Regions from separate parts of the Lactobacillus kefiranofaciens genome, predicted to be linked through region 1. Evidence: riboswitches for the same ligand, from Rfam matches in the RefSeq annotation. Region 1 holds a riboswitch; the other holds the start of a gene.

Region 1 (8,218 bases):
GCGTCTTTTCATTCTTTGGATGATCGAATAACTCATAAGGTGAGTCTTGTTCGGTGATTATGCCATCACTGATGAAGAGCACACGATCAGAAATACTTTTGGCAAAGCCCATTTCGTGAGTAACGATTACCATCGTTAAACCAGTAGTGGCTAGCTTTTGCATAACTTCAAGTACTTCACCAACCATCTCAGGATCGAGGGCACTAGTTGGTTCGTCGAATAACAAGACCTCTGGATCCATTGAAATTGCCCGGGCAATAGCTACACGTTGTTGTTGACCACCAGATAATTGTTGTGGCTTCGCCTTAATGAAAGGTTCCATTCCAACTTTTTTCAGGTTAGCCATGGCGATCTTACGGGCTTCGTCTTTAGAACGCTTTAAGACTAATTCCTGACCAATCATGCAGTTCTCTAACACATTCTTGTTTTCAAATAGGTCGAATTGCTGGAAGACCATACCCACCTTTGATCTGAAGGTATTACGGTTGTAGTTGGGATGCAAGATGTTTTCACCGTGAAAATCAATTTCGCCACCAGTTGGTTCTTCTAGCAAGTTGATGCAGCGAAGAGTAGTAGATTTACCACCACCGGACGGACCAATGATAGTTACAATTTCGCCTTTTTTAATATCAAAGGAAATATCCTTCAAAACTTTGTGTGAACCATATGACTTTTGCATATGTTTTAAACTTAAAATTACGTCGTTTGATTCAGTCATTAGTTATTTGCCTCCGCATCTTTTGGAGAACCAACTTGGACTTGTTTAGCCATCAAGTTGTAATTCTTGTTGCCTTCCAGTTTTCTTTCAATTAAGTTGAAGATTCTGGTAATAGTGAAAGTCAAAATTAAGTAGATTGCTGAAATCATTAAGTAAGTTGGGAAGAACTTGAATGATTGACTGGCAATCGTTGTACCAACGAAGAACAATTCAGAAACTGAGATGATACTCAATACTGAAGTATCCTTGATGTTAACGATAAATTCGTTAGTAATTGATGGTAAACAGTTCTTGATTGCTTGTGGCAAAATGATGTGCCACATTCTTTGATTGTGAGTCATACCTAAAGCACTTGCAGCTTCAAACTGACTTTCAGGAGTAGAAATGATCCCACCACGGATAACTTCGGCTAAGTAAGCACCAGTGTTAATTGAAACGATGATCAGGGCAGCTACGGTTCTATTCAAGTTTAAGTGCCAGAATTGTGCGATACCGTAGTAGATTACGGCTGCCTGAACCATCATTGGCGTACCACGGAAAATTTCAACGTAAACTGACAATAACCATTTAACAACATTCAATGCCCAACGCTTGCCACGAGTAGTTGGGGTAGGAATAGTACGAACAATACCAACCAGTAAACCGATGAAGAAACCAACGATCGTACCTACTAAAGCAAGGAGTAAAGTCATGCCAATACCTGACATAATCATGCCGCCATATTGTTTCCAGGTGGTAACTAACCAGTTTTCTTTCTTAGTTTCGTTACCAGCTTTAGGTTGTTCTTTAATAGCTTGCGACATTAATTGATCGCGTTTTTTATTAGAAATAGTTCTTAAAGTAGCGTTAACTTCGTTTAATAATTTAGTATTGCCCTTCTTAACACCGATACTGGTTACAGAATCATCATGGTCTACCTTGAAACCGGCCATCTTGTTCAAGTTAACGGCAATAATATTAGGGTTGACGTTGTGATAGCTTTCAAATTCGATATCTTCAGCTACATAACCATCGATAGTGCCAGAAGCTAAGCTTTGGCGCATGGCTGAAAAGTCACGCATAGCAGGTTCACGCTTAGCACCCTTTAATTGCTTGATTAAGTTGTAGTGAAGAGTACCTTGTTGAGCAGTTAACTTAGCACCCTTGAAGTCAGTTAACTTCTTAGCGTTAGAATATTTGCTTGCCTTGTTGGTGATAACTACGAAGGTACTCTTACGGTATGGTGCTGAGAAGTTGATTGCCTTGCGTCTTTCAGCAGTAGGGGACATACCAGCGATGATTAAGTCAATCTTGCCTGAGGTCAAAGCAGGTAGGAGTCCATCCCACTGTGTCTTTTCTACGACAACTTTTTTATGTAATCTTTTACCGATAATCTTAGCAATTTGCACATCGTAACCGTTGGCATAAGAATGAGAGCCATCGATTGGTACGGCACCGTTAGTCTTATTGGGTTGAGTCAAGTTGTAAGGAGGATAGTTGGCTTCCATCCCAATTTTCAATGTGCCAGAATCCTTCTTAGCAGCCTGAGTCGCATGACTGTTAAAGCTGAATCCAATAAATAAACTGAGTAGGATTGTCATTAATACGGCAATCCATCTAAATCTTGACTTCAATTGTAAAACCTCCAGAAATAGTTTTAACATAAAGCCAATACAATAAAGCGTAAATAAAAACCTCGCTCTTCCAAAGAATGCGCGAGGTTATAATCATCAGTGTTTAAACCAAATCTTATAGCGCTCCCTGGGGACTAACCAGGACAGTCTATAGAATATTGTTCTATAGCCCAACGGCTTAGTACACGAATACTAGAGCCATTTCGGCGGCAACCCTGAGATAATCTTCTGCGTCTTCGCGGACTCCGAAATATCTTGTGATTGTCGCAACCTCTATTGCATTGGAAAATTATTTAACTAATGAAAAAGAATAAAAGAAAAATTAAAATTTGTCAAGCCCATCCATCATTGTAAGCGTAATCTCTTTTCTTCATGTCGGAAACATAGAGATTACCAGCAACGTAGTAGCGTAGTGTTTTATTAGCCCAAGTTGGATCAGATTGGTTGATGCCAACACGTTTAGCTGCAATAATTTCCCGGGCAATACGTTTATGCTGATCATTTAAGTCGATTGCAAATGGTGAATCACTCAAAAAATGCAGATTCCAGTTTTTATCATGGATGCCAAAGGCCTGCATCATTTTAGCAGGACCATTGGTTAACAAAACTCCACTTTTGCCATTGCGATTTTTAATCATTGTGTCAATGCCCCAGACGGGATGAATTGCTCGGATTAAAACTCCTTGTGGTTCGTTCTCCTCTTGGCAGGCAACATCAAAGAAGAAGTATTGCCTTTGCGCATAGATGTAAATAGTACCGCCACGGCGATACAAGCCTTCATTAGCTGAGCTGCGGCGGCCACCATAAGAATGAGCTGCACGGTCTCGTTTTCCCATGTAGGCTTCCGCTTCAACGATATAGCCACCTAATTTTTCTTCACCATTGTCAAAAGTCAGAGGTCGTCCAATTAAGTCGCGAGTAATTTTATCAGTTGTGCGATTAGTAAAATAGTCTGCGTAATCCATAAATGCCTTTCTTGTTTTAATTTTTACTGTGTAGTTATACACTAATCTAAAAAGGGGAGGAAGATCAAATGTCAGAAATTAAATTAGTCAGAATTTATGATCATGAACAACCCGATGGCTACAGAATTTTAGTTGATCGGATGTGGCCGCGTGGCATGAGCAAGATCAAGGCAGATTTAGGTGAACGGGACAAGCAGATTGGTCCTACTAATGAATTGAGAAAATGGTTTAACCATGAAGACGAAAAGTTCCCTGAATTTAAAGAGAAATATATCAAGGAATTAAATGCCAACGATTTTACTCCTGAGTTCATTAAAACAGTAAAAGAAAAATTGCAAACAGGTGATGTCCTCTTTCTTTATGGTGCAAAAAATAGAGAGCATAACCAAGCAGTGGTTTTAAAGCAATACGTTGAAAGCAAATTGTAAACAAATTAAGAGACTTATCCCAAGAGATTGAGATAAGTCTCTTAATTTGTTTTTAAAGATGCTTGTGGCCGTGTTTTTTAACACGCCAGAAGTGGAAAAGAATGGTCAAAATTAAGATTGAAAAGACAATAATCGCAAAAGCTGTATTAGGCATTTCCCATTTAAGTGGTGGCAGTGCGAGTAATAGCTTCAATGCAATAATCCCAATCAAAACGTAAGCCATTGGCTGTAATTCTGGAATAATATCCATCAGCTTAATGATAATTTCGGCGACTCCTCTCATGCAAAGAATCCCGATCATTCCACCGATTAGCACAACTACTGGATTGCTTGAAACGGCTAATGCCGCAAGAACCGAGTCAATTGAGAAAACGATATCCATTGATTCAATTGAGATAACCGTTCGCCAGAATAATGACAAAACATGCTTTTTCTTTTTGCCCTTATGATGAGCTGCCTCGCGTTGTTCTTTTTCTTTAGCTTTTTCAGCAGCTTGCTTAGGGTGACGTTGATCATAGAAAAATTTGAATGACAAGTAGAACAAATATATACTACCAGCCAATTTGATTTCCCAAAAATGAATCAAGTAGGTTCCGATTCCGATGACGATGAAGCGGAAAAGGTAGGCCCCCCAAAGTCCATATAGCAAGGATTTTTCTCTCTCCGATTTGTTAGGCAAGACCTGTGTCTGTGCAGCTAAAACAACTGCATTGTCAACAGACAGCAGACATTCCATTAAGATTAGGGTAAGAATAATCATCCAATCCTTGCCGCTGGTTAAGACATGCGCCCAATTATTTAAATCAAAAAAGGGAGCATACATTTTAAGAATTGTCATGCAAGTGACTCTTTTCTAATTCTATTAATCTAATTTTTTCTTTTTGGCCTAAACGATAGGTTCCTACTCGATCGTTAGACAAAATGACCCGATGATCTGGAATAAACATTAATACAGGATTTAAAGCTACGGCATGAGCAACTGAACGTGAAGACGTTGCATCGGGTAGTGAAGTAGCTACATCTCCATAGGTAATTGTTGATCCATAAGGGATATGTTCTACTACAGATAATGCGCGTCTTTGAAATTCAGTTCCAAATTCAGAAATATCGAGTGGGACATCGAAAATTTTTCTTGTTCCGGCAAAATATTCTTTTAATTGTTGAACATAAGGTGCCAATTTTTTAGGATCACGTACAAGCATCCGGTGAGGGTAAAAGCTGAAAATTGGCGAAACAGTTTCATCCCCCTTAAGCCCTACATAAGTTAAACCGAATTCTGAAGCTGTTAAGAAATAAGTCCATGGCTTGATTGTAACGTAATCATAATAAAAGACCTCTGCCATGTTTTTTCACCGCCTAATCTGTTAGTTGGTAGTTTGTGTTATTTTAGTTTAATTTGTTGAATACATCAAGTGCGTCTCCGATAATTTGCTTAACGCCAGGAGTTGGAATTTCAGTTTTATTAACAGAATAGATCTTGGCGTTAGGTGAGCGGTAAGCTAGCAATTGCGCGAATGGATAAACAACAAAGCTGGTGCCACAAATAATGATTAAATCAGATTTTTGCATAATATTTACGGAATTATTTAGTGCAAGTGGATTAATTGCTTCACCGTACAAAACAATTCCTGGCCGGATGATGCCGCCGCAGTCCTTATGAAAATAGTTTTGGGCATATTCTTCATAAGATACGGGCTTATGACACTTGGTGCAATAGATATTATATAGATTACCATGAAATTCTGTTACATGTTGATTACCAGCTTTAGAATCAAGGCGATCAATGTTTTGCGTGATTAGATCACCCTTTTCATTACAGAATTTAGCAATTTTTTGATGAATTAAATTAGGTTTAGCATCGGGGAAGTACATGTTGTCCATGACGAAATGGTAAAACAATTCTGGTCGATGATAAAGCGTGTCTTCGCTTAAAATAGTTTCTGGACTTTCCTTAATCCCGTTGTAAATCCCATTTTTAGAGCGGTAATCAGGAATTCCAGAATGTGTAGAAACACCAGCCCCTGTTAAGAATACGATATGCTTAGCTTGCTTAATATCAGTTTGTAATTCATTTATATCTGGTTTCATTTTTGCCTCCATAATCGACATACTTTAATTATAGAACAGTCCTTTGTTATAATGAGAAGTAATAAAATTATTGAGGAGAATTTTTATGGCATATCTGTCCTATTTTTACATTATAGTTAATCTTTTTATGCTGGCATATGCTTGTTATAGTTGGTATTGGCAAGCTAAAGTAGAAATTCGTGGGCATTATCGTGTCTCCTCAATTGTCTGGGCGATAATTTTTATCTGGTTGGGCTTCACCTGGAATTATATTGAAAAAGGCGATCCAGGGATTAACGTTTTCTTGGCATTATTCTTGTTAATTAGTATTGTTGATGGCTTTTCTGGCTTTAGTCCTAAGAGAATGGTAGTTTCTGGTTACTTCAAGCGTACGGTTAAGTATGATGAAATCGCTAATATCACGCTAATTGATGTGCCTAATCCTAAGAAGCCGCTAGTTATGGCAATTTTTAGAACTAGCAATAATAAAGCTTATATGATGCGTTTTCGTATTTCGGTGCAAGAAGTGGTTGCTATTTTGCAAAAATACATTGGTAAAAATATTCCAGTTGAGATTCAATCATAAGATTGGGGATAACATACGAGAAAAACTTTGCAAGGTTCGTAAGGCGCGACCTTGTTTTTTTATTTCTGCTCGGGTAAGCAGATGCGATTTTTTCATATCATCTTCAAAAACATGGGCCATTTGACGATTGAATTTGCGATCATAGAAAACAGCATTAGCTTCGAAATTTAGATCATAAGAACGATAATCTTGATTCATTGACCCCACAGTTGAAAATTTGTCATCAATAATAGTGGTTTTAGCATGCAAGAAGCCGGCATCATAGATGTAGATTTTGACACCGCAACGGGTTAATTCGTTAGCGTACCATTGGGTAGCGCGATAAATAAAAGGATGATCAGGTTTGCACGGGATCATAATCCGCACATCAACACCGGACATAGCAATCGTCTGCCAGACGGCAAAAACAGCATCATCAGGAATTAAATATGGAGTCTGAATCCAGAGTCTTTTTCTGGCTAATAGCATCATGCGCATCATGCCGTTACGCAAATAAGGACTATAACGGTCTGGTCCATCAGAAATAATCTGAGTAGGGATGTCGCCTTCGTGAATATCTTCTTCATCTAGATTGGGAAAGAGCGTGGAGTTAAAGCGAATGAGCTGATCGGTTCGCTTGATTGAAGCGTTCCAATCCATCACGAAGCGTTCTTGCAGCAATAAGGATGCAGACCCTACAATCCGCACTTGACTGTCACGCCAATGGCCGAATTTTTTCTTTTTGCTAAGGTATTGATCGCCAATATTGAAGCCGCCTGTCCAAGAAATATGACCGTCAATCACGACGATTTTTCTATGCAAGTGGTAGTTGATGCGGTATCTAGTGATCATATTTTTAGAGGTAATGAAGGGCAAGACTTCACCGCCAGCGTCACGCAATTGATCAAACCATGCTTTAGTTGCGCCCATTGACCCCCATGCATCATAGATGACGCGCACTTGCACACCTTGCTTAGCTTTTTTGATTAGTAATTGCAGTACGCGATTGCCGATATTATCGTTATAAAAAGTGTAGAACTCAACGTTGATTGTTTCCTTAGCTCGGACCATATCTTTAAGCATGTCATGAAAGAAGGTCTCACCTTCGGTGTAAAGTTTTATTTGATTGTTCTTGGTTAATGGTGCTTCATTATTGTGGTTAAAAAAATTAATAGCAATATCTGCATCGTTGGAAGTATCTGATGAACTGATTTTTTTAGGGGCCTTGGCAATTGACTTTTGCACGTTCCGTAAGCCAATATGATGCTGCTTGTTAATTGCAAAAATATTTTCCTGGGAAATACCTCGGCCAAAGAAGGCATATAGGGTGATTCCGATAATGGGAAAAATTAATAAAATAATTAACCAGGCCCAAGTGGTGGAGACGGACCGTCTACGGTGGAAGACAATGTAGAAGGCTAGAATCGTATTTGTGATAAAAATTATTCTAATGAGATCATGCCACCAAATCATTTATTTCCTCCAAAATAAACCTTACTTTTTTAATTCAAGAAATTTGTCAACAATATCAATTACGAATGGATTGTCATGCATCCAGCTGTGTTCTGCGTCGTTTTTTCCCCGGATCTCGACTTCCTGATAGAAGTGTGCCTTGGGAGCCAAGATATAACGAATGCTTTTGGCAGAAACAACAGAGATGAACTTATCCGTGTTGGTATTGTCTAAAACGTTGCCGTAGATGTTTAATACCGAGATGTTAGGATTGAATTTTCTACGATTGAACAGTAGATATAGATAGTGCGGATTCATCATGCTCGGGCGGCCATTTTCGTTAAGCACATTAACGTTGGGAATATCGCCTAGGTAGGTTAAGCCGTCAAAAGGTCCAGCGATGAGGGCAC
Region 2 (8,218 bases), 1.0 Mb from region 1:
ATCAAATGAATCTTGACGGATGGTTAAAGCTTCACCAGGGCCACCGAACAAAACCTGTTCATGTGCAATATAGCCCGGCAAGCGTACCGAATGAATTTTAATTCCTTGATAATCGCCACCACGCACATTCTTTAAAGTCTCAATTTCATCTGGTGCAGTTTGATGGTTAGGTCGATTTTGGGCAATTAACTTTGCGGTTGACAGTGCAGTACCAGATGGAGCATCTTTTTTATCGGCATGATGCATTTCAATAATTTCGACATCAGGAAAGTACTTAGCTGCTTCTTGTGCGAATTTCATTAATAAAACAGCTGACATTCCAAAATTAGGTGCAATTAAGCCACCAACTTTTTCTTGTTTAGATAATTCAACTAGCTCTGCTTCTTGTGCATCGCTCATTCCGGTTGTACCTACAATGGGACAAATATGATGAGTGAGCGCAAATTTTACATTCTCATAAACTGCTTTTGGTGTAGTAAAGTCAATCCAAAAATCTGCCACACGATCAGGAATCTGCTCTAAGCTAGTAAAAATTGGAATATTTTTGGCTAAATGATATTTTTCTGGCTCATTTTTAGCTACTGGAGAAAGACCAGCTGCCACTTCATAACCTGCCATTTGATTAACCAAGTTAACAGCTTTTTGTCCCATAGCTCCGGTAAAACCTGCTATCAATACTTTTTTAGTCATTTTCAAGTTCCTTTCCTAAATCAAGTGGCAATTTTTGCATTAAGGCATGCTCAGCTAAACCCAAATGTTGTGCCAAAGTAGTCTTTTCTTCATCATTTAAACTAACTAAAGGCAAACGACAACCACCAACACTAAATCCTTGAGCATTCAGAACTGCTTTAACTGGAGATGGTGAAGGATACATAAATAAAGCTTGCATCTTTGGCGTTAACCAGCGCTGAATCTTAGCTGCCTTAGGATAATTGCCTTCATACAAGGCATCGTACATTTGACGCATTTCCTTAGTATATAAATGCGTGGCAACTGAAACGACTCCATTAGCACCGAGCAGCCGAGCAGTGAGAGCCTGGGTATCTTCGCCCGTAAAGACTTGGAAGTCAGTATCCTTGTGCTCAATAATGTATTCTAATTCTTCTAAGGAAGCGCATTGCTTAATGCCCTTAATATTCTTTAAATGCGATAGCTCAACTACTGTCTCTTTTTCCATTTTGACACCAGTTCTGCCAGGAATGTTATAAATCAAAAATGGCATTTCAACTTGATCATTAACCGCTGTAAAATGGGCAATCATGCTACGTTGATTTGGCTTATTGTACGGTGGAACTACAACTAGCGCATAATCGATTCCCTTAATTTCAGCTACTTCATTAGTAAACGCAATCGTCTCAGCAGTATTATTGCTGCCTGTTCCTGAAATTACTGGAACTCTACCATCTACGATCTGACCGAAATGTTGGTATAAAGCAATTTTTTCATCATGAGTCAGCGTTGGCATTTCACCAGTAGTCCCGCCAACCACAAAACCATTGCATCCCTGCTCGATCAGGTGGTTAACTAACTTTTCTAAACTAGCAAAATCAATCTTTTTATTCTCATCAAATGGCGTCACAATCGCCGTCAATAAATCTGCATCAATTAGTGTTGCCATATTATTTCTCCATTCTAGCAATTAAAAAGCCCTTAATTGCGTTGATCCCACGTTCAATACTCTTTTCATCGGGATTAAGCGTTGCTGAATGCAATTGTGAATTGGGATCACCGACTCCCAGCCAAAACATGGTGCCAGGAAACTTAGCTAGTAAAAAGCCAAAATCTTCACCGGTCATTTTAGGCTTAGTTTCAATAAAATTAACGTCAGGATTATTTTTCATATACTGAATGAAATTCTTAGTTAATTCTGGATTATTCTCCACCGGCCAATAACCGCCTTGATTCAAATCAAGTTTAACTTCCATATTATAGCTACGGCCGATTCCCTCACAAAGATCTTTCAAGCGCTGATCAATCTTTAAAATCATCTGCTGTGTCAGACCACGAATCGTTCCCTCAATCCTAGTATGATCTGCAATCACATTCCTAATTGTTCCTGCTCTGACTTTGCCTAAAGTAATTACGCCACTTTGAATTGGATCAATGCTGCGTGAAATCACGGTTTGAATCTGCATAATTAGACTAGCTGCGGCTACTACCGTGTCATTAGCATTTTGCGGAAAGGCAGCATGACCACCTTTGCCGATTAAATCAATGTTAACTTCGGTAGTGCCCGCAAATAAGGTCCCCAACCTACAGCCAATCGCTCCAGCAGGCAATTCAGGATTATCATGCAAGCCATAAAACTCATCTGGCTTGAATTTTCCTGTAAAGATCCCTTTTTCATAAGCCTGTTTGCCGCCACTTTCACTTTCCTCAGCTGGCTGAAAGAAAAATAATAAATTATCCTGAGGCTGATTTTCACTAAAGTAGCTCAGCAGACCCAAGGCAACCGTCATATGAATATCATGACCACAGGCATGCATAATGCCAGGATGCTTTGAGGCAAACTTTAATCCAGTCTGTTCAGTCACAGGCAAAGCATCAATATCTGTCCGATAGCCAATCGTTCTTTGAGGATTCTTTCCTTTTACTAAGACCAAGAGTGCAGTTGGTAATTGGGGTGGAGTCTTAATAGTCAAATAGTCTTGTTTAAAATCAGCAATTATCTTAAGTAAATACTGATGGGTTTGTTTTTCCTGCAGAGCTAATTCGGGGATTTCATGCAAATGTCTTCTAATTAAAATTAGCTCTTCTTCATTTAATACTGTCATCTTAGATCTTTCTCAAATTATCTTCTAAGCCTGTCTTGCTTTCGGTTTTTTCATCCACTTTTTTAATTACTTTAGCAGGAACGCCAGCTACCATCGTATGTGGTGCAACATCATGAGTAACAACGGCACCTGCGGCGATAACTGCACCTTCACCAACATGGACGCCTTCGATCACTACCGCATTAGCACCCATCACTACATCATCATCAATTTGAACTGGCTTAGCAGAAGCTGGCTCGATCACGCCAGCTAAAACACTGCCTGCACCAATATGACAATGTTTACCAACAATCGCACGACCGCCAAGCACAACTCCCATATCAATCATGGTGCCAGCACCAATTTCGGCGCCAATATTAATGATGGCTCCCATCATAATCACCGCATTTTTACCAATTAAAACTTGATCACGAATAATCGCACCTGGCTCAATCCGTGCATCAAATTTCTTCAAGTCGATTAATGGTACGGCTGAATTTCTAGCATCATTTTCAATATGATAAGCTTGAATTTGTTTCTTATTTCTCTTTAAAAACGGTTCAACGTCTTGCCAATCGCCAAAAATTACACCTGAATGTGCTTCCGTGTAATTTTCAATTTCAGCCGGGAAGTTTAATTGATCAAGTTTTCCCTTAATAAAAACTTTAACCGGCGTCTTTTTAGGAGCGTTGCCAATATAATCAATAATACTTTTTGCGTCTAGTTTTGCCATCTTTTTACCTCTTGTATTAATCTTCATTATATGATTGATCTAAATGAACCAAATCTGCTAAGCTTTCTCGTTTAATTACCAACTGAGCTTTGCTATTCTCGGCAAAAACAACAGCTGGCCGTGGATTACGATTATAATTGGAAGCCATAGAATAACCATAAGCGCCGGTGTCTAGCATGGCTAAAAGAGAGCCCGATCTCGTTGCTGGCAAGGCTTGGTCTTCTGCCAAAATATCTCCGCTCTCGCAGTATTTGCCTGCAATTCTAACATGTTCAGTTAACTCAGCTTGAGGATTAGTTGCTAATACTATCTCGTATTCAGCTTGATACAAAGCCGGGCGAATATTATCGCCCATTCCGCCATCTACTGTGACGTAAGGACGATGACCGGGAACAATCTTGCGGCTTCCCGTAGTATATAGGTTGTAACCAGCAGGGCCCACAATTGAACGACCAGGTTCAATATCAATTTCAGGAATTGGAAATGAAGCGGCCTTAGCTTCTTGTTTAATCGTCTTAACAATCGCTTTAACAAACTCTTCCGGTTTCAAAGGATGATCAGCTGCAACATATTTAATGCCAAAACCGCCACCAACATTAATAATCTTAGCAGTATAGCCATATTGGCTGCGCCAATTTTCAGCAACTTCCATTAACTTTTTGGCGGCCATTTCAAAACCATTTAATTCAAAAATTTGAGAACCAATATGGGCATGAATACCAACTAAATTCATTCTTGAATTAGCTAAAACCTGTTCTAAAGCTAAATCTGCCTGCCCTGATTCCAAATCAAAGCCAAATTTGCTATCAACTTGACCTGTTTGATCATATTCATGCGTATGAGCAGAAATGCCAGGAGTCAACCGAAGCATGACATCAATCTTGGTATTTTGCTCACGCAATACTTGATCAAGCAACTTAATTTCATGAAAGTTATCAATGATAATCTTTCCCACATGATTTTTAACGGCCATTTCAATCTCAGCTAACGATTTATTATTACCATGAAAACTAATTTGCTTTACTGAAAAATTTGCTTTTAAAGCTGTATAAAGCTCACCCGCAGAAACAACGTCAGTAAATGCGCCCTCACTAGCAGCAACTTGATACATTGCGATACAGGCAAAAGCTTTGCTAGCATAGCTAACCGCATATTTAACGTCTTCAGCCGCAAAAACTTTTTTAAAGGCACGAATTTGATTTCGAATTTTACTTACATCATAAACAATAAGTGGCGTGCCATATTTCTTTGCTAAAGCGACTGTATCGACACCGCCGATAGTCAAATGTCCTTGGTTATTAATCTGATCTTCTGAAATCTGTGGGTTCATGCTATCCTCCAACTTCTAAGAATGCGAAACGCTAATAAAAAATCCATTGCCTGCGCTAAACAAACAATGGATTAACTTCATTAATCTGTAGTCGATAGCGCTCCGCGAATTGTATTCGCGACAGTCCGTAACTTATTCAATCACGGCCCAGCTTATGCCTTTAGCGTGGCCAAGCTTCGGCAACTTTCCCTTTCACAATTAATCTTCATTTTGCCTAACTCATAATTGCTAGTGATGTCAGTTGCACCTCTTCGATTATCTGTAGTCTACATTCTTATTAAAATATAGTCAACAGTTTTATTATAAAATTTTAATTTTTGTTAAAACATCACGACTTTCAACCCTAAAATTTAGATTTAACAGTTGCAAGATTAAAAATTAATGCTAAAATTCAGGTAAATTTATTTTTATTCAGTAATTTAAATTAATAATTACTGAAATTGATGATTGAGAAGTTAAAACTATGAAAATAGTTAAATTTGGTGGTAGTTCGTTAGCTACTGGTACAAGTGTTGAGCAAGCATTAAAGATTATTCTAAGTGATACTGAAAGACAAGTAGTTGTCGTTTCTGCTCCTGGTAAACGAAGCAATGATGATATCAAGGTCACTGATCTATTAATCAAATATGCCAATGCTACCTTAAATCAAGAAGATCCCCAAGAGATTGTGCGTCAAATTTTTGCGCGGTACCAAGAAATTGGTCAATATTTTGGTTTGAATAAACAAGAATTAACAACTATTCAAAGCATCTTGCTTAATCTACCTAAAAAAGCATACCCCAACGACAGTTACTTAATGGCAGCTTTCAAAGCACATGGTGAACGACTTAATGCACGTTTAATTGCAATGATTTTAAAGCATCAAGGAATTAAAAGCCGTTTTCTTGATCCCGCTGAAGCTGGATTGATTGTTACTGGTGAGCCTAATGATGCATTAGTTAATCCAGAAAGCTATCTGAATTTAGATCAAATAAAAATTGCCCCCGATGAACGAGTTATTTTTCCAGGCTTTTTCGGAATTACTCCTTCTGGACATATCGCTACTTTTTCACGTGGCGGATCTGATATTACAGGAGCCATTTTAGCTAGAGGCTTTCACGCAGACTTGTATGAGAACTTTACTGATGTAAATGGCATTTTTGCGGCTAACCCGCATATTGTTGCGCACCCACGATCAATTAAACAGATGACCTATCGTGAAATGCGAGAACTATCTTATGCTGGCTTTTCCGTTTTTCATGATGAAGCATTAATTCCCGCAATTCAGGGACAAATTCCAATTAACGTCAAGAACACCCATGAGCCTGACAATCCAGGTACCATGATCGTCCCAGAAAAGAATTTTGAGCCGGATAATACTATTACTGGTGTAACTAGTCAGAAGCACTTTTCTGCCCTTTATTTACACAAATATTTACTGAATAAAGAAGCGGGTTTCACCCTCCGAATTTTACAGATCCTTTATCAACATAACATTCCTTATGAACATATGCCATCTGGGATTGATGACATTACCATTATTTTCAATAATGACTTTTTAAATGACCAATTAATTGATCAAATCTGTAATGAAATCCAATCTACGATTAATCCTGACCAACTTGAATGGATCGATGACTATGCAATCATTATGATAGTTGGCGAGGGAATGAAGAAAACGCATGGCGTTAGTCGGAAAATCTTAGATTCTTTAGACGAACATCAAATTTCACCACAGATGATTAATCAAGGTGCATCCCAAATCTCAATGATGATTGGCACCAAAAAAGAAAAGGCTGACGAAGCAGTTAAAATTATTTACAGACAATTTTTTAATTAGAAAGAAGGAAATTTTATGGTTAATTTACTAAAAGTACACGGCTCACAAAATCATTTTTTTATTCTGGATCAAACTGAATTAGATCAACCTCTATCAGATACTGAATTAAAAATTTTTACTAAAAAAATCACTAATCCTAATACTGGCATCTTAAACGGAGCTGACGGCGTGCTAGCAATTAATCAGCCAATTAGAAAAAATGCACTAGCTCAAATGCGAGTAATTAATACAGATGGTAGTGAAGCCTCAATGTGCGGTAATGGTCTGCGCACTGTAGCACGATATTTAAGCGAGAAATATCATCGTGATAATTTCTTAGTCGATACCATGAACGCTAGTCTACGCGTCAGAAGAGAGCAGGCTTTCGCTAAAGATGTTCCTGCCTTTGCCGTAGAGATTTCTCCGGTACATTTTAACAAGGAAGCTTTACCATTTAGTAACTTAGGCCGTGATCGCTTAATCGATGATTATGCACCTGAACTTTACCCCCAATTGCGTTTCACAGCGCTTGCCGTACCTAATCCACACTTAATTAGTTTTGTTACTCAGCAACAAATTATTAGCCCTATTTTAGGGATTGTCGGTAAAAGGTTAAATGACTCAAATCCTTATTTTACCGATGGCGTAAACGTTAACTTTGCCCAAATACTAGATAAAAATAAACTATTCGTTAGGACCTACGAGCGTGGCGTTGGCTTTACTAATGCATGCGGCACAGGAATGTCTGCTACTTCGCTAGCCTTTGTGTTAATTCGACCTGAGCAAGCTGAATTCAACACACCAATTACGGTCTTTAATCCTGGTGGAATGGTAAAAACCATTGTACATTACGACAATAGCCAATACTGGATTGAATTGATTGGCAATGCTACTTTTACCCAGCAGATCACTATTGCAGAAAGCGATTTAAGAAATAATGATTTTAGTAAAATAATTACTAAAAATACTGGTGAACAAACAGCTTATGAGAAGTTCATCGCTAATTTACCTAAATATAATGACATCACTACTTTAGCCTAATCAAAAAGACTTGCTTTTTTGCGCAAGTCTTTTTGCATAATTTTAATCTAAATCATCTAAGCCATTCTTTTTCTTCGAAATACAATAAAAGATATAAGCCACTAAGCCAAAGAAAATTGGGCCAAATCCTGTCCAAAAAGCTGTAGCATATCTGTGTTCCAAGACAGGTTCAAGCACAGTAAAAATAATCCCGGTGCAAACAATTATTTCAACGAAGATTACTAAAGCTACTGTCCATTTATAATTTGTAAATACCCTAAATTTGCGTGGATAATCCTTTTTCAAAAAGAAAGGAAACGCACCAATCAAGAAAATATACGGCGCAGTAGCAGCCACATTACCCATATCAGTTAAAATCTGATAAAAACTAGTTGCCGCACTACCGCCAAATAAAACGATACCAATTAAAACACATACGAAGATCGTCTGAGCCCACATCGCATTAGCAGGAATACCATGTTTATTCAATTTGGTAGCTGCTTTAGGCCATAAACGAGGATCAGACCCCATAATAAATGATTTAATTGGCGAATAAAGCAATACAAAGAAGGCACCTGTCATTC

Evidence for each region. A riboswitch is a leader RNA that binds a small molecule or an ion and turns the genes downstream of it on or off. The one in region 1 is predicted to bind lysine.
Region 2: another riboswitch for lysine. It lies ahead of lysA (diaminopimelate decarboxylase); the one in region 1 lies ahead of ICI50_RS00610 (ABC transporter substrate-binding protein/permease).

What each region holds. Positions count from the first base shown of each region.
Region 1 covers NZ_CP061341.1:122,623-130,840, forward strand. The annotation lists gene ICI50_RS00605 (amino acid ABC transporter ATP-binding protein) at 1-718, opposite strand, end outside; gene ICI50_RS00610 (ABC transporter substrate-binding protein/permease) at 718-2,331, opposite strand; lysine riboswitch at 2,442-2,615, opposite strand; gene ICI50_RS00615 (DNA-3-methyladenine glycosylase) at 2,664-3,296, opposite strand; gene ICI50_RS00620 (DUF488 domain-containing protein) at 3,365-3,724, shown strand; gene ICI50_RS00625 (TerC family protein) at 3,777-4,562, opposite strand; gene ICI50_RS00630 (methylated-DNA--[protein]-cysteine S-methyltransferase) at 4,549-5,067, opposite strand; gene ICI50_RS00635 (NAD-dependent protein deacylase) at 5,111-5,812, opposite strand; gene ICI50_RS00640 (hypothetical protein) at 5,898-6,377, shown strand; gene cls (cardiolipin synthase) at 6,372-7,829, opposite strand; gene ICI50_RS00650 (alpha/beta hydrolase) at 7,851-8,218, opposite strand, start outside.
Region 2 covers NZ_CP061341.1:1,274,923-1,283,140, forward strand. The annotation lists gene dapB (4-hydroxy-tetrahydrodipicolinate reductase) at 1-690, opposite strand, end outside; gene dapA (4-hydroxy-tetrahydrodipicolinate synthase) at 683-1,618, opposite strand; gene ICI50_RS06335 (N-acetyldiaminopimelate deacetylase) at 1,620-2,774, opposite strand; gene dapD (2,3,4,5-tetrahydropyridine-2,6-dicarboxylate N-acetyltransferase) at 2,776-3,486, opposite strand; gene lysA (diaminopimelate decarboxylase) at 3,503-4,816, opposite strand; lysine riboswitch at 4,903-5,076, opposite strand; gene ICI50_RS06350 (aspartate kinase) at 5,280-6,635, shown strand; gene dapF (diaminopimelate epimerase) at 6,651-7,655, shown strand; gene yjeM (glutamate/gamma-aminobutyrate family transporter YjeM) at 7,698-8,218, opposite strand, start outside.